Sphingobium yanoikuyae: one gene and its partner. The protein of the gene in region 2 interacts with the protein of the main gene of each other region in a pairwise test. Links are inferred from orthologs where the notes say so. Each region holds a gene or a part of one and is shown on either strand. Other genes may lie near its edges.

What was found.
Region 1: the proteins of gyrA (region 2) and gyrB interact in binary tests that used the Escherichia coli proteins (3 or more experiments, as listed by UniProt). The link is inferred for Sphingobium yanoikuyae from one-to-one orthologs.

Annotation. Positions count from the first base shown.
Region 1 is NZ_CP139979.1:4,183,069-4,197,631, reverse strand. The notes cover bases 773-3,846. They hold gyrB (DNA topoisomerase (ATP-hydrolyzing) subunit B), read right to left. Parts: upstream 3,527-3,846; coding sequence 1,019-3,526; downstream 773-1,018. Other genes in these bases: U0025_RS19365 (hypothetical protein), read left to right, coding at 3,612-3,846; U0025_RS19375 (DNA-3-methyladenine glycosylase I), read right to left, coding at 773-898. Outside these bases: more of U0025_RS19375, read right to left, coding at 341-772; more of U0025_RS19365, read left to right, coding at 3,847-4,091; U0025_RS19360 (DUF1993 domain-containing protein), read right to left, coding at 4,092-4,598; U0025_RS19355 (NHL repeat-containing protein), read right to left, coding at 4,615-5,808; membrane protein YczE, read right to left, coding at 5,977-6,582; MocR-like transcription factor YczR, read left to right, coding at 6,671-8,134; ppa (inorganic diphosphatase), read right to left, coding at 8,278-8,820; U0025_RS19335 (M61 family metallopeptidase), read right to left, coding at 8,858-10,789; hisS (histidine--tRNA ligase), read left to right, coding at 10,930-12,192; prfA (peptide chain release factor 1), read left to right, coding at 12,192-13,283; prmC (peptide chain release factor N(5)-glutamine methyltransferase), read left to right, coding at 13,280-14,101; U0025_RS19315 (DUF4167 domain-containing protein), read left to right, coding at 14,413-14,563. UniProt on the Escherichia coli protein: DNA gyrase negatively supercoils closed circular double-stranded DNA in an ATP-dependent manner to maintain chromosomes in an underwound state.
Region 2 is NZ_CP139979.1:2,633,554-2,648,297, forward strand. Bases 9,680-12,934 are described here. They hold gyrA (DNA gyrase subunit A), read left to right. Parts: upstream 9,680-9,998; coding sequence 9,999-12,734; downstream 12,735-12,934. Other genes in these bases: U0025_RS12125 (YfgM family protein), read right to left, coding at 9,680-9,722; U0025_RS12135 (DUF952 domain-containing protein), read left to right, coding at 12,731-12,934. In the rest of the region: U0025_RS12075 (LysR family transcriptional regulator), read right to left, coding at 1-162; U0025_RS12080 (alpha/beta hydrolase), read left to right, coding at 281-1,222; U0025_RS12085 (alpha/beta hydrolase), read left to right, coding at 1,288-1,464; U0025_RS12095 (Arm DNA-binding domain-containing protein), read right to left, coding at 2,704-3,069; U0025_RS12105 (polysaccharide deacetylase family protein), read right to left, coding at 3,450-4,490; U0025_RS12110 (sensor histidine kinase), read right to left, coding at 4,564-6,297; U0025_RS12115 (Lrp/AsnC family transcriptional regulator), read left to right, coding at 6,498-6,971; U0025_RS12120 (tetratricopeptide repeat protein), read right to left, coding at 7,067-8,344; more of U0025_RS12125, read right to left, coding at 8,451-9,679; more of U0025_RS12135, read left to right, coding at 12,935-13,078; U0025_RS12140 (glycosyltransferase family protein), read right to left, coding at 13,123-14,238; U0025_RS12145 (lysophospholipid acyltransferase family protein), read left to right, coding at 14,304-14,744. UniProt on the Escherichia coli protein: A type II topoisomerase that negatively supercoils closed circular double-stranded (ds) DNA in an ATP-dependent manner to maintain chromosomes in an underwound state.

The DNA of each region.
Region 1 (14,563 bases), 1.6 Mb from region 2 along the record:
GTGACGGGATAGCGCTGCGGACGATGATCGGGCCGCTGCAAGGTCGCGACCGATCCATTGACGATCACCGCTCAGAAAGGCTCGGTGCCGATCGCGCGATACTCCTCCTGCGGTGGCGGGGGAGGCGGTGTTTCACGGGAAACAGTGGCGGGCGCCGGTTGCGCAGCCGGGGCAGGGGCCGGTTCGGGCGTGGCGCTCTCATTGGCGACGATCGCCTGGTTGAGCGCCGGGGCCGCGTTGGCGATCGCATTGTCGGCGCGATTGTCGACCCTGTTCGGCGGCACGGGATCGCCCGAGCAGGCGGCAAGGGCTAAGAGCCCTGTCACCATCGCCGCCACTTTCACGCGCTGGCCCGCCGGAAACAATGGGCGGCATGATCGTCGACCATGCCGATCGCCTGCATCCAGGCATAGACGATGGTCGGCCCGACGAATTTGAAGCCGCGCTTCTTGAGATCCTTGGAAATCGCCTCCGACAGGGCGGTCTGGGTCGGGAAGGTCGTGCCGTCGCCGACGATCGGCCCGTCGGGCGCGAAGGACCAGACATAGGCGGCGAAATCCTCGCCGGCGTCGCGCATCGCGCGATAGATGTGCGCGCCCCTGATCGTCGCCTCGATCTTGGCGCGGGCGCGGACGATGCCGGGATCGGCCATCAGCCGTTCGACATCGTCGGGACCGAAGGCGGCAACCTTGTCCGGATCGAAGCCGGCAAAGGCGGCGCGAAACCCCTCGCGTTTGCGCAAGATGGTGATCCAGCTGAGCCCCGCCTGGAACCCTTCCAGCATCAGCATTTCCCACAGCATGCGCGAATCATGCTGGGGCACGCCCCATTCTTCGTCATGATAGCTTTGGTAGAGTGGGTCCGGTCCCACCCAGCTGCAGCGTGGCAGATCGGTCATCGGTTTTGGGTGCGCCTGACGGCGCACGGAGCCGCACCGGCCCGCACCCCCACCCGGCCGCCCAAGAGATTATCCTGATTGGGTGGCCGGGCGGGGTTGCGGGCTGGCGCAGTCATTCGATCAAACGTCCAGGTTGGCGACGTTCAGCGCATTGTCCTGGATGAATTCGCGACGCGGTTCGACCACGTCGCCCATCAGCTTGGTGAAGATTTCGTCGGCGACGTCGGCCTGTTCCACCTCGACGCGCAGCATCGAGCGATTGTCCGGGTCCAGCGTGGTTTCCCACAGCTGTTCCGCGTTCATTTCGCCCAGACCCTTGTAGCGCTGGATCGACAGGCCCTTGCGGCCGGCGGACAGGATCGCTTCCAGCAATTCGCTGGGCCGCGAGATGTTGACGCCCTTGGCCGAAACCGCCGGCAATTCGTCCTCGCCCAGTTCGTCCTGCGCGGCGACGGCCTTGGCCGAGACCAGGCGGCTGCCCCTGGCATAGCTTTCCGCCTCTTCGCTGGCGGTGCCGTGCAGCTTGCGCGCTTCGGCCGATCCCAGGAAGCCATGTTCGATGACATGATGGTCGGTCACGCCGCGCCACAGCCGCTCGAAATGGAAGCCGCCGCCCTCGGCGATGCGGCCGGTCCACTTGCCCTCGGGATCATGCGACGCGATCCAGGCGACGGCGGTTGCCAGCCGTTCGGCCAGCTGCGCCTCGGACAGTTCGGGATCGAGCGCGCCGGTCAGGCCCAGCGCCTCGATGATGGCCGGGTCGTAGCGGCGCGGCACATAGCGCATCACCGCGCGCATGCGGCGGGCATGGTCGATCAGACTGCGCAGATCGTCGCCGGTGCGGGCGCCGCCGGTGGTTTCCAGCGCCATCGTGTCGACGCCATTGTCGACCAGATATTGCTCCAGCGCGGCTTCGTCCTTCAGATAGACTTCGGAGCGGCCACGGCTCGCCTTGTAGAGCGGCGGCTGGGCGATGAAGAGATGGCCCGCCTCGATGATCTGCGGCATCTGGCGATAGAAGAAGGTCAGCAGCAGCGTGCGGATATGCGCGCCGTCGACGTCGGCGTCGGTCATGATGACGATCTTGTGGTAGCGCAGCTTGTCCAGGTTGAAATCGTCGCGAATGCCGGTGCCCATCGCCTGGATCAGCGTGCCGACTTCCTTGGACGAGAGCATCTTGTCGAAGCGCGCGCGCTCGACGTTCAGGATCTTGCCCTTCAGCGGCAGGATCGCCTGATTGTGGCGGTTGCGCCCCTGCTTGGCCGACCCACCGGCCGAGTCACCTTCGACCAGGAAGAGTTCGGACTTGGCGGGGTCGCGTTCCTGACAGTCGGCCAGCTTGCCGGGCAGCGAGGCGATGTCCATCGCCCCCTTGCGGCGGGTCAGTTCGCGCGCGCGCTTGGCCGCCTCACGGGCGGCGGCGGCGTCGATCACCTTCTGGACGATCATCTTGCCGTGGCCGGGATTTTCTTCCAGCCATTCGGCCATCTTGTCGGCCATCAGGCTTTCGAGCGGCTGGCGCACTTCGGAACTGACCAGCTTGTCCTTGGTCTGCGAGCTGAATTTGGGATCGGGCAGCTTGACCGAGACGATCGCGGTCAGGCCTTCGCGCATATCCTCACCGGTGAGGCTCACCTTCTCCTTCTTCAGCAGGCCGGTCTTTTCGGCATAGCTGTTGAGGGTGCGGGTCAGCGCGGCGCGGAACGCGGCCAAGTGCGTGCCGCCGTCGCGCTGCGGGATGTTGTTGGTGAAGCAGAGGACATTCTCGTAATAAGAATCGTTCCACTCCAGCGCGACGTCGATGGTCACATCGTCGCGGGTGCCGGCGATCGCGATCGGATCGGGCATCAGCGCATTCTTGTTGCGGTCGAGATATTTGACGAAGGCCGCAATGCCGCCCTCATAATAAAGCTCGACTTCCTTCTTCTCCTCATGGCGCGCATCGACCAGGAACAGGCGCACGCCGCTGTTGAGGAAAGCCAGCTCGCGATAGCGATGCTCCAGCTTGTCGAAATCATATTCGGTCTGGTTCTTGAACGTGCCGCCATCGCCCGGCACCTTCTCGGTCGAGGCGAGGAAGGTCACGCGCGTGCCCTTCTTGCCCTCGGGCGCATCGCCGATCACCTTGAGCGGCGCGGTGGCATCGCCATAGGCGAAGCGCATCCAATGTTCCTTGCCGTCGCGCCAGATGTTGAGGTCCAGCCATTCGGACAGGGCGTTCACCACCGAGACGCCCACGCCGTGCAGGCCGCCCGATACCTTATAGGCATTGTCGTCCGACGTGTTCTCGAACTTGCCGCCCGCGTGTAGCTGGGTCATGATGACCTCGGCCGCCGACACGCCTTCTTCCTTGTGGATGCCGGTCGGGATGCCGCGGCCATTATCCTCGACGCTGACGCTGTTGTCGGGGTTGAGCGTGATGACGATCCGGTCGCAATGGCCGGCCAGCGCCTCGTCGATCGCATTGTCGCTGACCTCGAACACCATATGGTGCAGGCCCGACCCGTCGTCGGTGTCGCCGATATACATGCCGGGCCGCTTGCGCACGGCGTCGAGGCCTTTCAGCACCTTGATGCTGTCGGCGCCATATTCATTGCTGTTGGGGCTGTTCTGCTGTTCGTCGCTCATACCCAGCATATAGGGAATGGCGCCTCGAAACTAAAGCGAAACATGGCGGCTTCCACCCGGCTTTGGGGCGGTTTATCAGGCGCTCATGCGTGTTGTCCCGATCCTTGCCCTGATGCTGCTTTCCGCCTGCTCGCGCAGCAGCGAAGTGGCCGACGAATTGCCCAACAGCTCGCTGGCCGGCGCCCCGCGCGAAGCGATGCCCGAAACCCGGATCGAGGCGACCCTGGCCCGACCGGTGACGATCGGCGAGGATGGCCCCCGGCTGGATGCCTGCGGCGCGATGGGACAGGCGACCCGTGTCGGCCCGCAGGGGTTGAGCGTCCGGTCCGCCCCCTTTGCCGAGGCGAAGGCGCTGGCCCAACTGGCCGAAGGCGCACGGGTGCATGTCTGCACCCGCAGCATCGACCAGAAATGGCTGGGCGTGGTGATCCCGCCGCCAGCGAGCGAAGGCGCGACGCCGACCGATTGCGGCGTGCGCGAACCGGTCGACCGCAAGCAGGCTTATGCCGGTCCCTGCACCAGCGGCTGGGTCTCCAGCGCCTATGTCCGGCTGGTGGCGGGCTGATTACAGCCCGCCCAGATAATCCAGCTTGCCCAGCGGCACGCCGGCCTGGCGCAGCAGGGCATAGGCGGTCGTCAGGTGGAAATAGAAATTGGGTAGCGAGAAGGTCAGCACATGGCTGCGCCCGGTGGAGGAAAATTCACCGCGCGAAGTCTTGAGGATGACCGTCGCCTCCTCGCGCCCGTCGATCCGGTCGCGCGGCACCGATTCCAGGAAGGCGATGGTCCGCGCGATGCGATCCTGCAGGTCGGCGAACGTCTCCTCCGTGTCGGGCAGGGGGAAGGGCTCCAGCTCGCCGATGCGGATGACCGCGCCCTTGGCGCTGTCGGTGGCAAGCTGCACCTGCGCGGTCAGCGGGCGCATATCCTCGATCAGGCGGGCGCCGGTCAGCGTGGCGGGATCGATCCCCTGTTCGGCGGCAAAGGCGGCGCCCTTGTCGAGCAGGGTGGAGAGGACGCGCAGGCCGCGCAGGAAGGCCGGGACGGTCAGGTCGTAAAGTTCGGTCGCCACGTTGCGAGGATTCCCTTCATTCGATGCCGGTGAAGACCAGCTTCTGCACGCGGCGGCCGGTATTCACTTCGGTTGCATAGATATTGCCGGCGCTGTCGGTATCAATGCTGTGCAGCCAGGTGAATTGCCCGGCCTGCCGCCCGATCCGGCCGAAGGCGCCAAGCACGGTGTGCGTCTTGCGTTCCAGCACCCAGATGCGGCCGTTCATCATGTCGGCGACGTAGAGATAGGTCTGTTCCGGATCGGGCGAGAAGGCGATGTCGGTGACCGTGTGGGTGCCGCCGGTCTCCGGCGCGATCGCCAGGTCGCGCACGAAGGTCAGGCCGCCATCCTTCTCGCGCTTGAACAGTTGCGCGCGATTGTTGTTGCGGTCGCAGACATAGAGGTGGCCGTCCCGCGTCGGCACCACGCAATGGACGATGCTGTTGAAGATGGCGGACTTGGGATCGGCGACCCGGCTAGGATCGACGGCATGGCTCTGGTCGAACGTGCCCTGTAGCACCGGTCCGCTCGGCGGCTTGGCATAGGCGCCCCAGCGGCCCTTATAGCTGTTGGTCCGGTCGTCGAAGCCGATCACCCGGCGGTTCACATAGCCGTCGGATATCAGCACCATGCCGTCGCTGTGATTGACGTCGGACGGGTTGCCGAGCTGGTCGGTCGCGTCATTGCCACCGGTCTTCTCGCGCCGGCCGAAGCTGCGGATATATTGGCCCTCCGGCGTATAGTTCATGACGACATGGTCGCCCTTGCCATTGCCGCCGAACCAGACGCTGCCGGCCTTGTCGACGAAGATGCCGTGCAGGCTGGCGGGCCATTGGTTGACGCCATCGACCGTGGGCGCACTGTCCGCGCCGCCCCAGCCGCCCAGATAGCGGCCATCCCTGGCGAAGCGCACCACCGGCGGGGCCGGCTTGCAGCAGACGGCGGTGGCGGGCGATTCGGCAAGGCCCGTGTCGGTCGCGGTCAGGCTGTGCGGGCGATGCACGACCCAGACCGAATCGTCCGGACCGACGGCGACACCGCTGACCTGGCCCAGCAGCAGGTCATCGGGCATCGCCGGCCAGGCGGCATCCACCTTGAAGCGCGGCATTTTGGTGCCGGCGGGTGCGATCTGTTCGAAGGCGAGGGGGGCGAGCGCCTGCTCCGGCGGCGCGGCGGAGGCGGCAACGGCGAAGGGCAGGGCGAGGGCAGCGGCGAGGAAGGCGCGCATGGCGGGGACTCCTTGATCGTCGGGAATGGCGGAGGCGGGATCATGCCCGACTGCCCGATCCGGTCAAGGAAGGTCCGGTCAAGGCCGGTCCGATCAAGGAAGGTGCGACGCATTTTCAACGGGAAAAGGACCGGCCGACGGGTTTCTGTCGGCCGGTCAGGGGGCAACTTATGCCGCGATCGCCGGGCGCTCGGGCGGCTTGATCGTGAAGAAGGGCAGGGCATGGTGGACGATCCAGCCGATCGTCGCGGCATAGACGATGGTGCCGATGCCGACCGTGCCGCCCAGCATCCAGCCGGTCGCCAGCACCGCGATCTCGATGCCGGTGCGCACCCATTTGACCGGCCAGCCATTGCGGCGGCACAGGCCGGTCATCAATCCATCGCGCGGGCCCGGCCCAAGCCCGGCACCGATATAGGCGCCACCGGCAATCCCATTCAGTATGATCCCCGCGCCCAGCCAGGCGGCGCGCATCGCATAGCCGTCCGGCGTCGGCAGATAATGGAGGCTGATGTCCACCGCCGTGCCGATCACCACTATGTTGCAGACCGTGCCGATCCCCGGCCGCTGCCGCAATGGCCACCAGAGCAGCAGCACGACCGCGCCGACCAGGTTGACCGTCATGCCGAAGCTGAGGCCGAGCTTGGGCGCCAGTCCCTGATGCAGCACATCCCAGGGATCGAGCCCCAGATTGGCGCGCAGCATCAGCGCCATGGCAAAGCCGTAAAGCACAAGGCCCCAGAAGAGCTGGAAAAGGCGGCGGGTCATCATCATGGGCATCAGACCTAGCCAAATTGGCCTTTTACAAAAGGACCAATGACGCGTAAGTGGCCTTCAAATCTCTCTGATTGGATTGATTGCCATGTCCACTTCCTTCCTTCGGCCCCCCTCGCTGCTGCGGTTGCTGGGCGCCTGGCGCGCGCAGGACAGTGCCGAGCCGGCCTATCGCCAATTGGCGCAGGCGCTGCGGATGCTGGTGCTGGACGGGCGGATCGGCCTCAATGTCCGGTTGCCGGGCGAGCGGGAACTGGCCGCCGCGCTGGGGCTCAGCCGCACGACCATCGCCGCCGCCTTCGACCGGCTGCGCGACGAGGGCTATCTGGAAAGCCGGCAGGGGTCGGGCAGCGTCACCCGCTTGCCGCCCGGCCGGGTCGAGACCCCGACGCCCGACATCGACGGGGTCACTGGCGACAATCTGCTCAACTGGACCCATGCCGCGCTGCCGGCAGCGCCCGGCGTGGGCCTCGCCTATGCCCATGCGGTCGAGGCGCTGCCGGCCTATCTGGGCGACCTGGGCTATGACCCGCTCGGCCTGCCGGTGCTGCGCCGGGCGATCGCCGCCCATTATGAGCGGCGCGGTTGCCCGACCGATCCCGACCAGATCATGATCACCAATGGTGCGCAGCAGGGCTTCTCGCTGCTGCTGCAATGGCTGGCGGGGCCGGGCGACCGGGCGGTAATCGACCATCCCACCTATCATAATGCGATCCAGGCGTTGCAGCGGGCCAATGTCGTGCCGGTGCCGGTCGGCCTGCCGGTCTATGGCTGGGACATCGACGCGATGGACGCGGCCTTCCGCCAGACCGCGCCGCGCTTTGCCTATATCATCGCCGATTTCCACAATCCCACCGGACGCAGCATGGACCCGGCGACCCGTCGCGCGCTGGTTGCGGTGGCGATGCGCACCCACACGCCGCTGGTGATCGACGAGACGATGGTGGCGATGGGCCTCGACGGATCGCCGCCGCCGCCGGTCGCCTGCCATGACCCATCCGGCCGCCATGTCATCACTTTGGGATCGGCCAGCAAGATCTTCTGGGGCGGGCTTCGGGTTGGCTGGATTCGTGCCGATCCGCAGACCGTGGCCGCGCTCGGCCGCATCCGCACGACGATGGACATGGCCAGTCCGGTGGTCGAGCAACTCGCCGTCGCCCAGCTGATGGATGCGGACGAGGGGCTGGGGCCGCGCGCGGCGATGCTGCGCGACCGGCGCGACCATCTGCTGGCGCAGCTGGAACAACATCTGCCGCACTGGCGGGTGGAATCGCCGGCCGGTGGCCTGTCGCTCTGGGCCGAACTGCCCCGCGCGGAGGCGAGCGCGCTGGCGGCATTGGCCGGCAATCATGGCGTGCGCATCGCGGCGGGGCCGCGCTTCGGCGTCAATGGCGCGTTCGAGCGGTTCCTGCGCCTGCCCTTCACCCTGCCGGAGGCGCAGCTCGACATGGGCGTCGCCCGACTGGTGGAGGCCGATGCCCGGCTCCACGCCCGCACCCCGCGCGGCCGCGATCCGCTGGCCCTCGCCCTGGAGGCCGACCGATTGATCTAGAGCCTGATCGTCTGAGGTGGAAGCGCTTCGCGTTTTCACCGATGGCGTGAATCAGGCTCTAATCTTTAAATCTGACCCATAAGAAAAGGGCCGCGCGGAACATCACCGCGCGGCCCTTTTCAATCGGCTATACCGAGAAGGGCTCAGCCCTTCTTCTTCTCGGCCTGATAGCGTTCGATCGCTTCCAGCGTGATCCGCTTGGCGTCTTCCGCGCCACCCCAGGTGCCGATGCGCACCCACTTGGTCTTTTCCAGATCCTTATAGTGGGTGAAGAAATGCTCGATCTGCTCCATCACGATGGTGGGCAGATCGTCCTTCTCGCCGACATTATTATAATAGGGGAAGGTCTTGTTGTCCGGCACGCAGACCAGCTTCTCGTCGCCGCCGGCTTCGTCTTCCAGGTTCAGCACGGCGATCGGGCGTGCGCGCACGACCGAGCCGGGCACGAACGGCGAGCGGGCGATGACCAGCGCGTCGAGCGGATCGCCATCGGGCGACAGGGTGTGCGGCACGAAGCCGTAATTCGCCGGATAGCGCATCGGCGTGTGCAGGATGCGATCGACGAACAGCGCGCCCGAGGCCTTGTCGAACTCGTACTTCACGGGTTCGCCGCCAACCGGCACCTCGATGATGACGTTCAGGCTGTTTGGCGGATCTTCGCCGACGGGGATCAGGTCAATATTCATGCATCTTCGCCTTTTACATGCGGTTGCTTGGAAATCTTCAGGTGCGCGGCTGCAGCAGCTTGTCGAGGCTGCCTTCGCCGGTGCCGGTCTTTTCGAGGTGCGGATAGCGCAGGCCATCCGAATAAGCGAGGGTCAGGGTGCGATAATATTTGTCCTGCTTTAGGATAAGCTGTATCGGCTTCTTCGCGTCCTTAGCCTCGGTCAGCGCCGTCTTGAATGCGTCGCTCGAATATTCATTGCCGTTCACCGCAATAATCTTAGATCCTACCGCAAGACCAGCCTTGAACGCGGCGCTGTTCCAGATCACCGCCGCGATATCGCCGTCATTCTTGACCGTCAGGCCCACGCCAAAGCTCTGGTCGACCGTCTTCTGCGCGCCTTCGGCCGCCTTGGTGATGGCATTGGGGGTATCGGTATAGACCAGCTTGTAGCCGCCCAGGGTGAAGCCGCCCTTGGGCGTTTCCGTGGTGGGGCTGTCGACATATTTGTGGAACAGGCCGGCCCAGTCATAGGGGGCGACGCCGTTCAGCGTGTCGATCACGTCCTGGCGATTATAGACGACCTGGCCCCAGTCGCCCGGCTTGATGCCGAAAAAGGCCTTGGCGAAATCGTCGATGCCCTTGGCGCCCTTGGTCTGCTGGCGCAGGATGCCGTCGACCTCCAGCCAGATCATCAGGCCTTCATTATAATAATCCTCCGACCGCTGCCAGTTGGCCCAGCCCTTGGGACGGCGGGCGGAGATGATCGGATCATTGGTGGTGTCGACCATCGGGCGCCATTCGCGGCCGCGCGTAGTGTCCAGCTTCGCTGCGATCTGGGCATAGGCATCCAGCGTCTCCTGCTTGGAGAACATGCCCGAACGCGCGCCCAGCACATAGCCCCAGAACTGGGTCTGGCCTTCATAGACCCACAGCAGGCTGTCCTGCATCGGCACGTCGAAATTGGGCGTCCACAGCAGGTCGGGGCGGCGGAACTTGCCGTCCCAGCTATGGGTGAATTCATGCGGCAGCAGGTTGCGGTCGAGCAGCGCCTCGCCCGAATCCCACTTCTTGAAATAGCCCGGCTCGACCTGATTCTCGGACGAGCGATGATGTTCCAGGCCAATGCCGCCCATTTCGTCGGTGATCGACAGCAGGAAATCATAATGGTCGAAATGATAGGTGCCGAACGCGGCGCCGGCTTCGGCCACCAGCTTCTTGTGCTTGGCGATCTGGTCGGTGTTGAACACCAGTTCGTCGGCATCGTCGGCAACGATGTTCAGCGTGACGTTGTGGCCCAGGTCCACCGCCTTGAAATGGGTGCCGGCAAAGACCGGCGAGTCCTGCAGCGCCTCATAGTCGATCACGTCATAGGCGATGGTGTCGCCGCTGCGCTTGCCGCGCAGCGCGGTCGCCGCCTGCCAGCCGGCGGGATAGGTGACATTGGCCTGCACCGGGATCTGGCGGGTATAATAGCCGGCCGGGTAGAGCGACACATCTTCCCACTGGATATTCTGCATCTTGGGGGTCACGACGACGCGGCCCTGGTTGGTCGCGGTCGCCGACAGGAACTGGAAAGATGCGACCACCTGCTTGGTGCCGGCCGGCACGTCGATCTCGAACGCATAGACGTTGAGCGGATTGCGCTTCCAGCTGATCGGCTTGCCATCGGCGGTGAAGGTCAGGCCGGTCAGCTTCTCGATCGGGCCGCGCGGGGCATGGTTGCCCGGCAGCCATTCGGGCATGAGCAGGGTCATCGGGCCGCTCGACGCGACGGGAATGGTTTCCTTCACGCGGAAGATGCGCTGCACCGTGTCGGTGGCGTCGACGTCAAGGCGGATCGTGCCGCCCGGATAGGGGACATCCTTGGGCATCGGCTTGGCGCTGTCGACGGGCAGGGCGGTCGGCTTGGAACGGATGACGTCCTGCGCCAGCAACGGGCTGGCAATCGCGGTCGAAAGGCAAAGGGCGGCAGCAAGGCTGCGGATCATGACGGTCTCCAGAAAAGGAACGGGGGCCGGACGGCCCGTCTGTCCCAAGCATGGCGGGGCGAATCGCCCGCGTCCACCCCTTATGCCGCCATAAAAAGCGCGTTTCCTTGGGCCGCGATTATCGTTAAAGGCGCTGCCCCATGGCGAAGATCGAAACGCCGCGCCCGGTGCGCGGAACGCAGGACATGTTGGGCGGCACGGCGGAGGCGTTTCAGGAACGCTTCGCCCATGTCGTCGCCACCTTTGACCGGGTGCGCAAACTCTATGGATTCCAGCGGGTTGAAGTGCCCGTCTTTGAATCGACCGCGGTGTTCGCCCGTTCGCTGGGCGAAAGCACCGACGTCGTGTCGAAGGAAATGTACACGTTCGAGGATCGCGGCGGCGACAGCATCACCCTGCGCCCCGAATTCACCGCCGGTATCTCGCGCGCCTATATTACCGAGGGCTGGCAGCAATTTGCGCCGCTGAAGGTCGCGACCCATGGTCCGCTGTTCCGCTATGAACGCCCGCAAAAGGGCCGCTTCCGCCAGTTCCACCAGCTCGACGCCGAAATCCTGGGCGCGGGCGAGCCGGCGGCCGATGTCGAGCTGCTGGTGCTGGCCGACCAGCTGCTGCGCGAACTGGGCGTGTCGGAAGGCGTGACCCTCAATCTCAACACGCTGGGCGACGCGGAAAGCCGCGAAGCCTGGCGCGCCGCGCTGATCGCCCATTTCGAGGCGCATCGTGGCGAACTGTCGGAAGAAAGCATCGACCGGCTGGCGAAGAACCCGCTGCGCATCCTCGACAGCAAGGATCCGCGCGACCGCCCGATCGCCGACAGCGCGCCGGACATCGACGCCTATCTGACCGACGAGGCGCGCAGCTTCTTCGACAAGGTGACCAGCGGCCTCGACGCTGCCGGTGTCGCATGGGAGCGTAATTCGCGGCTGGTGCGTGGCCTCGATTATTATCGCCACACCGCGTTCGAGTTCATCACCGACCGGCTGGGCGCGCAGGGCACGGTGCTGGGCGGCGGCCGCTATGACGGCCTGATCGAAAATCTGGGCGGTCCGTCCACCCCGGCGGTCGGCTGGGCAGCGGGGATCGAACGGCTGGCGATGCTGATCGACCAGCCGGCGATCGACAAGCCGCAGATCGTGCTGATCCCGATGGGCGAGGCGGCCGAGGCGAAGGCGACCGGCATCATCGCCGATCTGCGCCGTGCCGGCATCGCCTGCGACATGGGCTATCGCGGCAATATGAAGAAGCGGATGCAGCGCGCCAACGCGTCGGGTGCCGCCTGCGCGATCATCCTGGGTGACGACGAACTGGCACGGGGCGAAGCGGCGGTCCGCAACCTTGGCACTGGCGAGCAGCAGGCGGTCGCACTGGATGCGCTGATTGGCACGATGACGGCGCTCTGATGCACATTTCCGCCGAACGCATCGCGCAGATCGAGGCGCGCCGGGACGAGGTGCAGGCGTCGATGACGCGCGCCGACCTCGCGCCCGATGCGTTCGTGAAACTGTCCAAGGAATATGCCGAGATCGAGCCGGTCGCCCGGGCGGCGCATGAGCTGCGCCGGTTGCGCCAGGAACTGCGCGCCCTCGAACAGATGGCCGGCGGCGAGGAGAGCGACGCCGATCCGCTGATGCGCGAAATGGCGCAGGAGGAAATGCAGCTGCTTAAGGGGCAGTTGCCCGATGCCGAGCGCGCGCTGGCGCTGCAGCTGCTGCCCAAGGATTCGGCCGATGCCCGCCCGGCGATGCTGGAAATCCGCGCCGGCACCGGCGGGGATGAGGCGGCTTTGTTCGCCGGCGATCTGTTCCGCATGTATCAGCGCTATGCCGATACCCAGGGCTGGAAGATGGAGATGCTCTCCGCCAACGCCTCGGAACAGGGCGGTTTCAAGGAAGTGGTGGCCAGCATCAACGGCACCGGCGTCTTCGCCAAGCTGAAGTTCGAGAGCGGCGTGCATCGCGTCCAGCGCGTGCCGGTCACCGAAAGCGGCGGCCGCATTCATACCAGCGCCGCGACCGTTGCGATCCTGCCCGAGCCGGAAGAAGTCGATGTCCAGATCGCCGATTCCGACCTCAAGATCGACATTTATCGCGCGTCGGGCGCCGGTGGCCAGCACGTCAACACCACCGATTCCGCCGTGCGCATCACCCATTTGCCGACCGGCATCGTCGTGACGCAGCAGGATGAGCGGTCGCAGCACAAGAACAAGGCCAAGGCGATGCAGGTGCTGCGTGCCCGCATCTATGAGGCGGAGCGCGAGCGCACCCAGAGCGAACAGGCCGGCGCGCGCAAGGCGATGGTCGGATCGGGCGACCGGTCGGAGCGCATTCGTACCTATAATTTCCCGCAGGGGCGGGTGACCGACCACCGCATCAACCTGACCCTGCACCGCCTGCCCGAAATTCTCGAAGGGCCGGGCCTTGCCGAAGTGATCGACGCGCTGGTGGCCGAGGATGAGGCCGCGCGCCTCGCCCAGCTGGACGGGGTGGCGTGAGCGTCGCCGATGCGCTGCGCGACGCCACTGTCAGCTTAAGCACGATCAGCGACACCCCCCGGCTCGACGCCGAACTGCTGATGGCCCATGCACTGGGCATCGGCCGCAATGACCTGTTGCTGCGCCAGCGCGACCTGTCTGTCCCTGTCAATTTCGCTGTCCATGTTCAGCGGCGGCTGACCGGCGCACCGGTCGCCCATATCCTGGGCAGCCGCGATTTCTGGACGATCAGCCTGACCGTCACGCCCGATGTGCTGATCCCGCGCCCCGACAGCGAGACGCTGATCGAGGCGGCGGTCGATCATTTCCGTGATCGTGCGCCCACGACCATATTGGATCTGGGCACCGGATCGGGCGCGCTGCTGCTCGCCGCGCTCGACCAGTGGCCTGATGCGACAGGGCTGGGCATCGACGCGTCTGCCGCCGCGCTGGCGGTGGCGCAGGACAATGCCGACCGGCTGGGCATGGGGACGCGCGCGCGCTTCCAGCTGGGTGATTGGGCGGCCGGCGTGACTGGGCCGTTCGACCTGCTGCTGATCAACCCGCCCTATATCGCCACCGACGCGCCGCTCGCCGGCGATGTGCTGCACGATCCGGCCAGCGCCCTGTTTGCCGGCGCCGACGGGCTGGACGATTATCGCCGCATCGCGCCGCAACTGCCCGCGCTGATCGCGCCGGGCGGCATGGCCGCGATCGAGATCGGCTATGATCAGGGGCAAAGCGTGTCGGCGCTGCTGCGGGCACAGGGGCTGGGCGTGTCGCTGCGCCGCGACCTTGCGGGGCATGATCGCTGCCTCGTCGCCACGCCGGGCGAATAAGAAGGCGGGATTTCACGCCACCACAGCGAAAATTGCTTGGTTTATCGCGTGAATGCCATTACATCGGGATCAGGAAAACCGCCATTCCGGCGACATGGCCTTATCAGGCCATTGATGGATAAGGCATTTTCCTGCTCCTGAAAGTCAAGATGGCGCTGCTGCGCAAGCGCCTCTGGTGGCTGAGGGCGTGGTCCGGTTCGGATCATGTCCGGCGGAGCCACATCCGGCCCCACGGAAGGGGCGGTGCTTGGGGATAGCAGCTGAACAGTGTTTTCAGTGAATATTATCATAGCGAACGCAAGGATCATGTCTTGATCAACAACCGGCAGGCCGGTCGCCGCAATCGCGGCCGGAATAATAACAACAACGGTCGTCCCAATGGCGGTAACCGGGGTGGTGGCGACAACGGCAACCGTATCGACAACCGCGCCCGCGGCAATGCGGCCCAGCTTCTTGAGAAAT
Region 2 (14,744 bases):
GGTGCGGGACAGGAGGCGCATCCCAAGCCGCTCCTCGATCTTGCGCACGATCTGGCTGAGCCCCGATTGCGCCATGCCCAGGCGTGCGGCCGCCTTGGTGAAGCTGCGTTCTTCCGCAACGATCACGAATGCCGCCAGATCAGCGATCTCATCGCGCCTCATTCATCACTCCAGTGATAGGACCAAGCAGTATTACCTGTCTAATCCACGCAATCGGCAGGGTCTATATCTCCCTTATCGGCAGACGGTCCCCCGTCGCCAGCCCTGAGGAGACCGAGACATGAGCAAGATCAGCTTCGCCAATTCGAACAACCCGTCGATAGCCATGTCGGCCGTCATCAACCTGCCCGAAGGCTTTGATGCAACCCGGCGCTATCCGGCGATCGTCGTTTCGCATCCGGGCGGCGGGGTGAAGGAGCAGACGGCCGGCACCTATGCCCGCAAGCTGGCGGAGCAGGGCTTCGTCACGATCGCCTTCGACCGCTCCTATCAGGGCGAAAGCGGTGGCGATATTCGTCAGCTGGAAAATCCCCATATCAGCACCGAGGATGTAAGCGCGGTCATCGATCATCTGACGACGCTGCCCTATGTCGACCGGGACCAGATCGGCGCGATGGGCATCTGTGCGGGCGCCGGCTATACGGCCAATGCCGCGATCCAGGATCGCCGGATCAAGGCGATCGGTACGGTCAGCGCGGTCAATATCGGTTCCATGTTCCGCAATGGCTGGGACAATATGGTCAAATCGATCGACGCGCTGCCCTATGTCGAGGCGGGCTCGAACGCCCGCACCGCCGACGCCGAGGGCAAGGGCCATGCGACCATGCCGCTGGCACCGATGAACGAAGCGGACGCGCCGAACGAGGAGCTTCGTCAGGCCTGGGAATATTATCATACTCCGCGCGCCGAATATCCGACCGCGCCCGGCTTTGCGACGCTGCGCAGCCTGAACCAGATCATCACCTATGATGCCTATCACATGGCCGATGTTTATCTAACCCAGCCGATCCAGATCGTCGCCGGCAGCATGGCGGGCTCGAAGTGGATGAGCGATGATCTCTATGATCGCGCGGCCAGCACCGACAAGGCATTCCATGTCGTCGAGGGCGCCAATCATATGGATCTCTATGATGGCGAAGCCTTTGTCGACGAGGCCGTGTCCGTCCTCGCCCCGTTCTTCACGGCCAAGCTGACGGCCGCCGTGAGCGAACCCGCCGAGTAATCGAGCAAGCAGGCGCCGGGAGCATTGCGCTCCTGGCATCCACTGTCTTTCCCGAGGAAATGATCATGGAAAGCGTTCAGATCCGGAACCGCGACATGGCATGGCACATCGCCGCCAACATACTGTTCCCGCCGAATTTCGATGCCGCAAAGAGCTGGCCGGCAATCATCGCCGTCCACCCGTTCGGCAGCTGCAAGGAGCAGATGATCTGCCCCCACCGAGTGGACCGATTGGTTTGTTAGTGCATTAAGCTCATCGCCGCCATATCCGGACGGAGGTGGAGCGAAGCGGAACCGGAGGCCGGATATGGCGGTGTCGCCGTTTCTGGTGCCGGTGGCCGATAGCCAAGACTGCTGTGCGGGCGGACGGTGTTGTAATGCCGCCGCCAGGCTTCGATCAGCACCCTGGCCTCGGCGAGGCTGTAGAAGATTTCACCATTGAGCAGTTCGTCGCGCAGCGACCCATTGAAGCTTTCATTATAGCCATTCTCCCATGGCGATCCCGGCGCGATGTAGAGCGTCTTCACGCCGATCTGCCGCAGCCATTGCTGGACGGCATTGGCGATAAATTCGGCGCCATTATCTGACCGTATATGTGCAGGCGGGCCGCGCGAGATGAACAGGTCCGCCAAGGCCGCCAGCACATCCTCATGTTTGAGCTGTCGCGCAACGATAAGCGCCAGACATTCCCTGCTGGCCTCGTCGATGATCGTCAGGATGCGGAACTTGCGGCCGTCATGCGTGCGCCCCTCGACGAAGTCGTAGGCCCACACATGCCCAGGATACTCAGGCCGCAGGCGGATGCATGATCCGTCGTTGAGCCATAGACGCCCGCGTTTGGGCTGGCGCTGCGGCACCTTGAGCCCTTCGCGCCGCCATATCCGCTCGACCCGTTTATGGTTCACCGTCCACCCCGCATGGCGCAGCAACGCCGTGACCCGGCGGTAGCCGTAACGACCATATTGCTTTGCCAAGGCGATGATGTCCTCCGTCAGCGCCTGTTCGTCATCCGCCCCACGCGGCACTTTACGCTGTGTCGATCGATGCTGCCCCAGAACCCGGCATATCCGTCGCTCGGATAGCCGGACTGGCAGATCCCGTCGTATATGATCGATGCAGCGCCGTCGCCGCGCGGGGCTCAGAAGTTTCCCCGTGCAGCTTCCTGCAATATCAGCTTGTCCAGCGTCAGGTCCGAGATCGCCCGGCGCAGCCGTTGGTTTTCCTTCTCCAGATCCTTCATCCGCCGTGCCTGGTCGGTCTTCAGCCCGCCATATTCCTTGCGCCAGCGATAATAGGTCTGCTCGCTGACCCCGATCCGACGGCAGGCTTCGGCGGTCGAAGCCCCCTGCGCCAGCACAATCTCAACTTCACGCAGCTTGCCGATGATCTCTTCCGGCTTGTGCTTCTTGCTCGGCATTCAATGTCCCTTTCGCGGTCCAGACTATCATAGTCTCTGGGCCACTCAGCGGGGGGCAGATCACATCATGGGAGGGTCAGCGCAAAGTCGCCCACGCGCGGCCTCACGATCATGCTCCAATTCCCGATCGCGAACATCGGGCGCATTGCCAGTGGTGGCAGCGAGCGAGGATAGGCGATCTTCGACAAGGCGGACAGTTTCGACGCGATCATCCGGGTCTTGCCCGGGCGCACGATGGCCCGGGCCGCGTCGCGCTGGTCGCGCGCGTCTGCTAGCGTGACATCGGGGAACAGCCCGAAGGTCAGCCGCTTCTGTTTGCCGGCAAATCGATTTGAAACGCCAGGACTTCGCCCCTTTCGTGGAGACGAACAGGTGCAGGCCGGCGGAATCAGCGAGCTATAGTCCCGCTCCCCCGGTCTGGCGTTCTTCACTTCGGCGACGGTCAGAGCAACGATGCCCCCACTTTGAAATCCGATGCCCCCACCAATGTCCCCGCATGGGGTGCGCTAGAGCGTTTTCTAATCAGGTGGAACACCTGATGACTCGGAAAACGCGTTAAACCAAAAACTTAGAGCAACCGATCTGACGCAGTCGGATCGGAATTTGCTCTAGAGCGAGATAGAGTGAGACAAAGTGTAATTCGAGTGCGCCGGAATAGACGGGGCGCGGAGTCTCAATGAGAACAAATGGCTAACATGATCGGAAAATCTGGTGGGCCCGGCAGGACTCGAACCCGCAACCTAGCCGTTATGAGCGGCCAGCTCTAACCATTGAGCTACAGGCCCCACCTTGAACGCGGCGATAAGGAGCATCAGGCGGCTTGGCAAGCCTTCGCGCGCGCCGGAATAGCGTCCAGCAACTGATCCAGGCCGACCGCCGTCACGCCGCGCCGCGCCAGATGGCTCAGCACCCTATCCCACCAGCCGTAAAAGGCGGTGCGATCGGCCTCGTCACGGACATAGGGCGTGTGCCCCGGCTCCAGCGTGGGCGAATGGAAACTGAAATTGAGGACGCGCACGCCTTCCTCGATCAGTGCATCGATCGCCGTCGTCGCTTCGGCTGCGGTGATGCCCTCGGGCGTCAGCGGCACGCGCGAGAGCATCCGCGCCCGCGCCAGCGCACCGGCCAGCGGCCCCATCGCCTGGGTCGCGCGATAAAGCCCCTCGCCTCCGCCCCGTAACAGGCCGGTGATCGCGGTCGACAGCGGCAATTCGACCAGGCTGCGGGTCGGCCCCGCCCAATAGGGATTTTGCGGCAGGCCATGGAAATCGGGGCCATGCTGATGGCTGTAATCGAACCGGCTGCGCACCGAGGTATCGAGGCGAAAGCCCGCCGCCTCCAGCAGCCGCGCACTATTGGGGCCGACGCCATAGCGCCCCGCCCGATAGGCAATCGGCCGCCGACCGAAGCGATCCTCGATCCGGCGGCACAGCGCCTCCAGCTTTGCCGCCTCCACCGCCTCGGGCAGCGAACCGACATAGGAATTGGCGGCATTCACATCCTCGACATGGGGCGGATTGACCCAGGGGTGGAGATGCGCGCCGACATCGGCCTCGCCCGCTGCCACCCACGCCCCCATCATCCCGGCGGCGGCATCGCTGTCCACCACCGGATAGTCGGTCACATAGACGGGCTTCACCCCGGCCGCCGCAAAATAGGCCTGGCCGCGTGCCATGCCGGCCAACGCCGTCACGCCATGGCCTTCCCGACGGAAGGGCGCATTCCAGTCGAATTCCTCCTCGGTATCGACGAACAGCATGAAGCGGGTGCCGAACGCGGCCGGAAGCGCAATCATGTCCTCGGGCAGCGGCGCCCGAAGCAGATTGCCGTCATGATGATGAGCTGATTGCATCGCCCTTCCCTATCCCGCAATGGTTGCGATAGGGTTTCGTTCCGGTCAAGCCCGCGCCCGACCAGCCCGAAAATCAGCCATTGCCAACGACATCCTCTTCCATCCCGTCGACCGGGATGCGCAGCAGGAAACGGTCCGGGCCGACATCCAGGCTGCCGCCGCAACCCGCCGCCAGGCTGCGGATCAGACGCAGCGAGAAGCCCAGCCCCAGCAACGGCCCGTCCGCCCAGTCGCCCTCGGGCGTGTAGCCCGGATCAAGCAGATGCGCCTCGTCCATGCCGCTCAGCGTCGACGGGCGATCGATCGCCAGCACCACCTTGCCCGACGCGCCATCGGGCTGGAACCAGCAGGCGCCGGTCACCGCCTCGCCCTCGGGCGCGACCGAAATCAGCGTGCGCAGCAGATGTTGCACCATGCGCTCGCCCTGCACCGGATCGATGCTGATCTGCGGCAGATCCTGCGACACGGCGATTTCGATCGGCGTCACCGCCCGGCCATCCTGATCGCGGAAACGGGCCGCGACCTGCATCACCAGCAGCGCCGGATCGATCGTCTGCGGCGCACCGATGCCGTCGCCCCGCGATACCTTGGCGGCCAGATCCAGATCGTCGAACGCCGCCAGCAGATGGCGCGCATCGACCGCGATATTGCCGGCCATCTCGCGATATTCGACGCCGGCCGCGCCGAACAATTCCTGTTCGATAATCTCGGCAAAGCCCAGGATCGCGTTCAGCGGCGTGCGCAGTTCATGCACCAGCTGGCGCAGCGAATCCGCCGACAGGCCGGCAATCGTCACCGGGCCGGACGGCGTCGTCGCCACTTCGTGCAGATAGGGGCGCCGTGCCTGGCCGCGATAGCCCTGGAACCGACCGGACCGCGGATCGAAGAAGGGGGTTGCCGACAGGCGCCATTCGCCTGCCATCATCCCGCCGATGATGGTGAAACGGCCATTCTGGAAGCCGCTGCGACGCTGGAAGGCGCCCGCGACATGGCCATCGGGACCGCTTGCCCCTTCCAGCGCAATTTCGCCGAGCGACAGGCCGACCAGCGCGGCACGCGGCCCCTGGTCGACCCAGACCAGCACGCCGGTCGAATCCGTCTCGAACGCGAAGAAATGCGGCTGTTCGGCGCGCAGCGCGGGCTGCGTCACCGGCGCGACGATGATGTCCTGCGGCGGCGTCTCTTCGGGCGGACGCCGGGTACTGGTGAAGCGCGCAATGCGGTCGACCAGGTTGCGGATCTGGTCGGGGCCGGGTTCAGCCACCGGCTGCGGCGCCACTTCCGGCTCGACGACGGGCTCGGCCGCGAGCGCCATGTCCGCGGTCAGCAGCATGTCGGCTTCACGGACGCTCGTGCCGCTAGTCAGCACCAGGTCCGTCGGGCCGAAGGCTTCGAGCCCCTGCCGCGTTTCGGGGCCGATGTCGCGACGGCCGCGCAGCACACCGCGCGCCGTGGGGCTGAGATGCGGCAGCAGTGCGGCCCACAGCGGATCGGACAGGCGGGCGCGTGCCATAGCCGCGCCGGCGATCGCCGGACGGTCACCGGCAAAGAAGCGGATCAGGCTGGCCGAACGCAGCCGGCCGCCCAGTTCGACGACGGTCGCGATTCGCTGCATTTCAGACAGTTGCGGCCGCAACTGGGCCAATCGGCCGAGCAGAGCCTCGCGATCGGGTGCGTCCATGGGGGGACGATCATAACGATCATGCTGCGCCAGCAGGTCGACACATTGCCGCCACAGCGTCACCGCGCCCACGCCGCTGCGATCGTCGGCAGCCAGCACGGTTTGCATGATGTCGTTGAAGCGCAACCAAAGTCCCCATATTCAAGCGGTAACAGGCGGCATGCCCGCATCGCTGTTCGTTACATCCTAACCGATAAGCAGTCCTTACCCAAAGCGAAAGCGTGTTTTCGACGCACAATATGAGCGTCGCATAGTGGGACAATTGCATTGCGCTGAAATATTATTATGATGCGCCCGCAGTAACAGGTAAGGAAATAATCAATCTGATGGCGGGGCCCAATATCGACGACATCGACCTGCAGATCCTGGGCGAATTGCAGGACAATGGCAGGATGACCAATGTGGATCTGGCGCGGAAGGTCGGGCTGACCGCACCGCCGTGCCTGCGCCGCGTCCGTGCGCTGGAGGAAGCCGGCGCCATCACCGCCTATCATGCCGTGGTCGATCCGGCGATGCTCGGCTATACCATCACCGTGTTCGCGATGGTCAGCCTCAAGAGCCAGGCCGAGGCCGATCTGAAGGCGTTCCAGGACCATGTCGACGCCCTGCCAGAAGTGCGCGAATGCCATATGCTGAACGGCGAAATCGACTTCATCCTGAAGGTGGTCGCGCGCGACCTGCAGAGCTTCCAGCAATTCCTGACGTCGAAGCTGACGCCGGCGCCCAATGTGGTGAGCGTCAAGACGTCGCTGACGATCCGCACGTCGAAGAATCTGCCCGGCGTCCCGCTGCCGGTCTGATCCGGTCAGCCCGCGACAGCCGGCACGCAGGCACAACGAAAAAGGGCCGGCCCCGCGGGGGGACCGGCCCTTTTGCATATCATGTCGCGCCGCGATCAGCTGGCGGTCTGCGCCGTGCCCTGCTGCGCCGACTTGCGATGCTGCAGATCGACCCACACCGACCAGAAGCCGGCGACATTGCTCCAATTGCCGCTGGTCACCTGGGCCAGCGTGGTCTTGCCACCGGCCAGATCGCCCGAACGGGCCAGCGCGATGCCCAGGCGCGCATTGGCATGGCCCTGATCGACCCCGCCCTTGCTCAGCGCCAGCCGATACTGCTCCACCGCCTGCGGATATTGACCGAGCGAGAAATAGCCGTCGGCCGCATTCAGCGCCGCCTTGCCATCGCTCGCCGCCGCCGCCTTCTTCGCCAGCGCGGGCATGGCGGCAATATCCTTGGTCGCCTTGGGCGTCACCGCCTTCAGCAGCTGCGCCGTGGTCGCCTGGCTGGTGGTCAGCTTGCCGGCCGAACGGCCCGCCTCGATGATCGCCTTGGCTTCGGCAAAATTGCCGGTCTTCTCGGCCAGCTGGGCATAGGTCTGGTAATCGCGCTCGCTCGCCATCGCGCCATTGGCAGCCTGCAGGCGATAGAGGTCGAGTTGGACCTGCGGGTCGCTTTCCTGGCCGGCCAGATAGTTGGTCAGCGCCGAACGCCATTCAGGGGTCGACGGATAGACCTCCAGCCGCTCGCGATAGAGGCTGCTCACCTCATCCCAGTCATTGGTCTGATAGGCCATGGAGATAGCGCGGTCATACCAGGCGGCCGGGATCGGCTGACCCGATGCCTTCTGCTGCGCCAGCGCCTCCTGCACATAGGTGCGGGCTTCCTTGGACTTGTTCTTGCGCATCGCGATATCGGCGCGCAGCATGGTGGCGTCGATGCCCGAATAGCCCAGCGTCTTGGCATAATCGAGCTGCGCCACCGCATCGGTATAGTTCGCGACCATGTAGGACAGATAGCCGGCGATGAAGCGCAGGCGCGGCGCGTCCGCCTTGGGCACCGAACTGGTCTTGAACATGTCGGTCAGCGCGATCCGCTGGGCCTGGATGTCCCGGCGCAGCACCGCCACCTCGAAACGCAGGCCGGCCGCAGCATAGGCTTCCATGTCGGTGGTCGGGTTGAGCGACGCGATGCGCAGATTGGCGGTCGACGCGTCACGCGCCTTGATCGCGGTTTCGGCGGCCTGCACATCGGCGCGGAAGGCGTCCGACATCTCGATCGGCGGCCCTGCCACCACGATCTTCTTCTTGGCCGCAGCCGGCGTCGCCAGCATGGCGCCGGCCAGCACCACCGGCAGTCCGATAGTCAGAAAAACAGGATTCCGCTTGGCCATGACAGGCCTCCCCCACTGCAATATCCCGGCCCCCGGCCGGTCATTCAAAAAAATATAGGCGCACAGACCGCCGAACCAGCGACGATCTGCGCGCCTTATACTAGATTCAGGCCTTGGTGCCCAGATAGGTCAGCCACAGATCGGCGATCTGCTTGCGCGCACCGCCCTGGACTGCCTCGAACGCCGACTTGGCGCCGGCATTGTCGCCACCCATAGTCTTGGCAATGCCCAGGCGGGTGTTGATCTCGTCGGCGTCGACGCCACCCTTCTGCTTGGCCAGTTCGAACATCGCCGCCGCCTTGGCATAGTCGCCATAGCCCAGATAGGCGTCGCCGGTCGCAGCCGCGACCTTGCCATTGGCGGCCTTGCCGGCATCCGCTTCGGCGGCACCCAGCGACGACTTGTCGCCCGGAATGCGGCCCACGGCGGCCTGATAGATGTCGCCCGCCTGGCTGGCGTTCAGCACGCCCTTGGCGCGACCGGCGTCGATCGTCGACTTGACCTCGCCATAGATACCCGTCTTCGACGCCATTTCGGCCAGTTCGGTGAAGTCGGCAGCGACCACCAGCCCCTTGGCCGCCGACATCAGGCGCAGCACGTCCAGATTTTCGCGGTTGGTGATGTTCGGGTTCGCCTGCTGGAACAGACGGATCAGCGTGCGCAGATTTTCACCGCTCGGATTGGCGGCATAGGCCCACTTGGCCCAGTCGGTGACTTCCGGCAGGCGCGCGGCAGCCGCACGGCTGACGCCGATCTGATACCATTGCGCCGGCACGGGCTGGCCCGACGCCTTGGTCGCATCAGCCGCCGCCTTCAGCGCGGCGAGGCCCTGCTGGTTGAAGCCACGCGCCGGTTCGGCCGAGGCGTTGCCGGTGCCGGCCTTGCCGAAATACGCCTGCGCAATGGTCGGGTTGACCTGCTCCGCCTTGTAACCGGCGGCCAGCGCCGCCTGACCGCGCGAAATGGCGACGTCGTAATTCTTCTGGGCAAGAGCCGCGTCGGCCGCCACCATGTTGAACTGGCCGGTCTGCTCGGGCGGCGTCAGGCCGCTGTCGAGCATCTGGTTGAGACCTTCCATCTTCAGCGCGTCATCCTTGCTCTGGATGCCGGTGTTCAGCTTGATCGCGCCGATCTGATACTTGTCATCGTTCGACGCCGCCTTGCCGTCGGCCTCGGTCAGCGCCGTCTTGGCACCGGCGAAATCCTGGGCATCGGACGCCTTCTGGGCAGCCTGCAGCGACTTGAGCACTTCGGGCGACACGTTCAGCTTGCGGCCGGCCGGCTTTTCTTCCTTCTTCGCGGCGGAGGCGGGAGCCGAAACGGCGCCGCCGGTCAGCGCCAGAGCCAGCGCGAGCGACAGCGGGGTAACAAAACGCATGATCCTCATCTCCTTTTCGCGCCTGACAGGGGGACCACAGGCGACATCCGGGTTGAACGCCGATTAGGGGTCGGCGCGTGAACGGGCTTTGAACAAGCCTATATCCGCGCATTTTGCAACTGTCATGCTGCCGCTTCGTTCCGCTTTTCTTCACGCCCGCCAATCACCGCCTTGGCTGCACATGCGGGCGCGCGGGCGCGCGCGAGGGGTGACAGATTTGTTTCGCTCGGCTAGTGCAATGGGAACGCATCACACCCATCCAAAAAGAGAATCGCCTTGACCGACGAGACCGTCCTCGCCGACCCTTCGGACATCAGCCCCATCAGCATCGTTGATGAGATGAAGTCGAGCTATCTCGACTATGCCATGTCCGTGATCGTCTCCCGCGCCCTGCCGGACGTGCGCGACGGCCTGAAGCCGGTGCATCGCCGCATTCTCTTCTCGGCCCAGGAATCGGGCTTCGTCTACAACCGTCCCTATCGCAAGTCGGCCCGTCTGGTCGGTGAAGTCATGGGTAAATATCACCCCCATGGCGACAGCTCGATCTACGACGCATTGGCCCGCATGACCCAGGACTGGTCGATGCGCGTGCCGCTGATCGACGGCCAGGGAAACTTCGGCTCGATGGACCCCGATCCGCCAGCCGCCATGCGTTACACCGAAGCGCGCCTGGCCAAGGTCGCGACCGCGCTGCTGGACGATCTCGACAAGGACACCGTCGACTTCACGCCCAACTATGACGCGTCGGAAAGCGAGCCGCAGGTGCTGCCCGCCCGCTTCCCCAACCTGCTGGTCAACGGCGCCGGCGGCATCGCCGTCGGCATGGCAACCAACATTCCGCCGCATAACCTCGGCGAAGTGCTGCGCGCCTGCCTTGCCTATATCGAAAACCCGGCGATCTCGACCGACGAACTGATCCAGATCGTCCCCGGCCCCGATTTCCCGACCGCGCCGCTGATCCTGGGCCAGTCGGGCGCCCGCAACGCCTATCATACCGGTCGCGGCTCGATCCTGATGCGCGCCCGGCACGAGGTGGAGGAAGGCCGCGGCGACCGCCGCTCGATCGTCCTCACCTCCATCCCCTATCAGGTCGGCAAGAGCGGCCTGGTCGAAAAGATCGCCGAAGCCGCCAAGGACAAGCGGATCGAGGGCATCAGCGACATTCGTGACGAATCGAGCCGCGAAGGCGTGCGCATCGTCATGGACCTGAAGCGCGACGCCACCCCGGACGTCGTCCTCAACCAGCTGTGGCGCAACACCCCGGCCCAGTCGAGCTTCCCCGCCAACATGCTGGCGATCCGTGGCGGCCGCCCGGAACTGCTGGGCCTGCGCGAGATCATCGAAGCCTTCGTCAAGTTCCGCGAAGAGGTCATCACCCGCCGCACCAAGTTCGAGCTGAACAAGGCGCGCGACCGCGCCCATATCTTGCTCGGCCTGGTGGTCGCGGTCACCAACCTCGACGAGGTGGTGAAGATCATCCGCAGCTCGGCCAGCCCGGCTGCCGCCCGCGAATCACTGCTGGCGCGCGAATGGCCGATCGGCGAGATCGCGCCCTATCTCGCCCTGGTCGAGGCGATCGAGACCGAAGTCAGCGGCGAGAGCTACAAGCTCAGCGACGTGCAGGTCCGCGCCATCCTCGACCTGCGCCTCCACCGCCTGACCGCGCTCGGCCGTGACGAAATCGGCAAGGAACTGGCCGAACTGGCCGAAGCCATCGCCGAATATCTCGCCATCCTGGGTGACCGGGTGAAGCTCTACGCCGTGATGCGCGAAGAGTTCGAAGCGATCGAGAGCGAATTCGCCACGCCGCGCGTGTCGGTCATCGCCCCTGCCGCCGACGGCATCGATGACGAGGATCTGATCGAGCGCGAGGAGATGGTCGTCACCGTCACCGTGCAGGGCTATATCAAGCGCACCCCGCTGGAGAGCTTCCGCGCCCAGGGCCGTGGCGGCAAGGGCCGTTCGGGCATGGCGACCAAGGATGAGGATGCCGTCACCGAATTGTTCGTCACCTCGACGCACACGCCGGTGCTGTTCTTCTCGACCGCCGGCAAGGTCTATCGCCTCAAGGTCTGGCGCCTGCCCGAGGGCGGCCCCGCCACCCGCGGCCGGCCGATGATCAACCTGCTGCCGCTGGCACCGGGCGAAACCATCCAGACCGTGCTGCCTCTGCCAGAGGACGAGGAAAGCTGGAAGGAACTGCACGTCATGTTCGCCACCGCGAACGGTACCGTGCGCCGCAACAGCATGGACGCCTTCGCCAATGTGCCCAGCAACGGCAAGCTCGCCATGCGCTTCGATGAAGGCAGCGACGATCGCCTGATCGGCGTTGCGCTGCTGACCGAAGAGGATGACGTGCTGCTCGCCACCCGCCAGGGCCGCGCGATCCGCTTCGCCGCCACCGACGTGCGCGAATTCCAGAGCCGCACCTCGACCGGCGTGCGCGGCATGACGCTGAAGGATGGCGATGAGGTCATCTCGCTCTCGATCCTCAAGGGCTTCGACGCGACCACCGAGGAACGCGACGACTATCTGCGCGCCGCGCCGTGGAAGGAAAATGAAGCGACCCCGGCGATCAACAGCGCCGAACGCATGGCCGCCTTTGCGCAAGCGGAGCAGTTCATCCTGACCGTCTGCGCCAATGGCTATGGCAAGATCAGTTCGGCCTATGATTATCGCCGCACCGGTCGCGGTGGCCAGGGCATCACCAATATCGACAATATCGCCCGCAACGGCCTGGTCGTCGGCAGCTTCCCGGTCGCGCATGAGGATCATCTGATGCTCGTCACCGATCAGGCCAAGCTGATCCGCATGGGCCTGTCGTCGATGCGCGTCATCGGCCGCAACTCGGCCGGCGTGCGCCTGTTCAACGTCGCCAAGGACGAGCATGTCGTTTCCACGGCCCGGATCGAGGACGGCGAAGACGACAATGCCGAGGCTACGACCGAAGGCACCGTCGAAGTCGCGCCCGAAACCGCCCCGGAAACCGGCAGCGAGGGTCGCGAGGCGTGAGCGAGCTGTTCGCCTACAAGATCCTGACCGCCGAGCAATATGACCAGTTCAAGGCCGACGGCGTGTTCAAGGGTGCGCCGATCGACCTGCAGGACGGCTATATCCACATGTCCACGCGCGATCAGGCGGCCGAAACGGCGGCCAAGCATTTCGCGGGACAGGATCGGCTGGTGATGCTGATGATCGACCTCGCCCCCTTTGGCGAGGCGATCAAATGGGAAGTGTCGCGCGGCGGCGCACTCTTCCCCCATCTCTATGGCGACCTGCCGATCAGCGCCGTCGCCGGCAAGGTGATCCTGCGCCTCGACGAGGCCGGCAATCATTTGTTCCCGGCCGGGTTCTGATCCATTCCCCTTCCTTCCCGAGCCAGCCTCGGGGAGGAAGGGAACTACCCCCGCCCCATCTCCACCACCCGGCCACGCACAACGCGATAGGTCCAGCCGCCCCAACTGATGCGATTGGATGTGGCAGCCTGTAGCTGCACCGCCAGATGCGCCCAGCAGACGGCAAAGGGCGTCACCATGTCCCACCAGAGCGATCGGCGCGCCCGCGCCGCCTGCTCTGGCTCCAGCACGGCCGCCAATATCCGCCGCCGCGCCGCCGCCCGGCCCCAGGCCGCGCCATAGCCGATCGCGATCGCCGGCCAGCTGCCCCAGCCCAGCGCCCACAGCCAGAAGCCCGATTGCAGCGCGACGGCACCGGTCGCCACCGCCCACATGCGCGGACTGTTGGTGAGGATATGGCGATATTGACGCACCCCAAAATTCCAGAGCGCGCCAAGCCCACCATCCAGCGGACTTGCCACCAGCAGGTCGCGCACCGGCCGCATCCGCAGCTTCGCGCGCCATCCAGCCAGGCCGATCGCCATGTCGTCGGACAGGCGCCCGGCCAGCGCCGCGTCGATGTCGATCCGCTCGGCCGCCACCCGCGTCATCGCCATTGCCCCGCCCCAGGGCATGGTGGAACTGGCCGCGCGCGGCAGCGTCGCCAATTGCTGCTCGACCGCGCCGACCAGCGCCGGCATGCCCTGCCCGGCCGGCAGCAGCAGCCGATAGCCTGTCACGATATCGGCCTTGCCCCGCACCAGCGGGAAGAGCAGCCGTCCTGCCAGCCGCACCGGCGGCGCGATATCCGCGTCGATGAAGATCAGATAGCGATCCGCGTCGCGCAACGCCTTGAGCGCCGCCCGCAGCTTGTGGACCTTCTGCCCCTCGTCGCTGGCCACGCCGGCGCGCACGATCTGCACCCAATCCGGCTCGGCGATCGCCAGCGCCTCCGCCGCCACACAGATCCCCGACGTCGCCAGCAGCAACCGGAACGGCGCACTCTGCGCCTTCAGCCGGGTGACAAGTTCGCTGTCACCTTCCCAGTCATCGCGCACCGACAGGATCATGACCGCGCCGCCGGGCGCCTCCTCCTGCCGGTCCGTCGGCAGATGGCGCCAATAATTGACCACGCCCATCAGGCTCAGCGCCTGGAGCAGCAGCCACAGCGCCAGCATCATCGTCACCACCAGCCCCCTTCGCGGCTCTTTACCGCCTCAACGGCTCCTGTATGACGGGCAGGACCATGCTCTCCAACCCCTTTCTCTTCACCCTGCTCCGTCTGCTTCCCGCCAGCCTCGCCTCCTGGCTGGGTGGCTGGCTGTCGGCGCATGTCGCCCGTCCGCGGATGAAGCTGCGCGACGCCCGCGCCCGCGCCAATCTGGCGCTGCTGCGGCCCGACCTGCCGCAAGCGGAACGCGAAGCGATCCTGACCCGGCGTTGGGTGAATGTCGGCCGCACGCTCGCCGAACTGGCCAATATCGACCGGCTGGTGAATGCCGACCATGTGACCGTCATCGACCAGCCAGCCTATCAGGCGGTGCTGGACGGTCCCGGCCCGATGATCGCCTTCACCTGCCATATCGGCAATTGGGATCTGCTCGCCGCCCATATCAAATGGTCGACCGACCGACCGGGCCTTGGCGTCTATGAAGATCCCGAAGACCCTCGGATCGCCGCCCAGCTC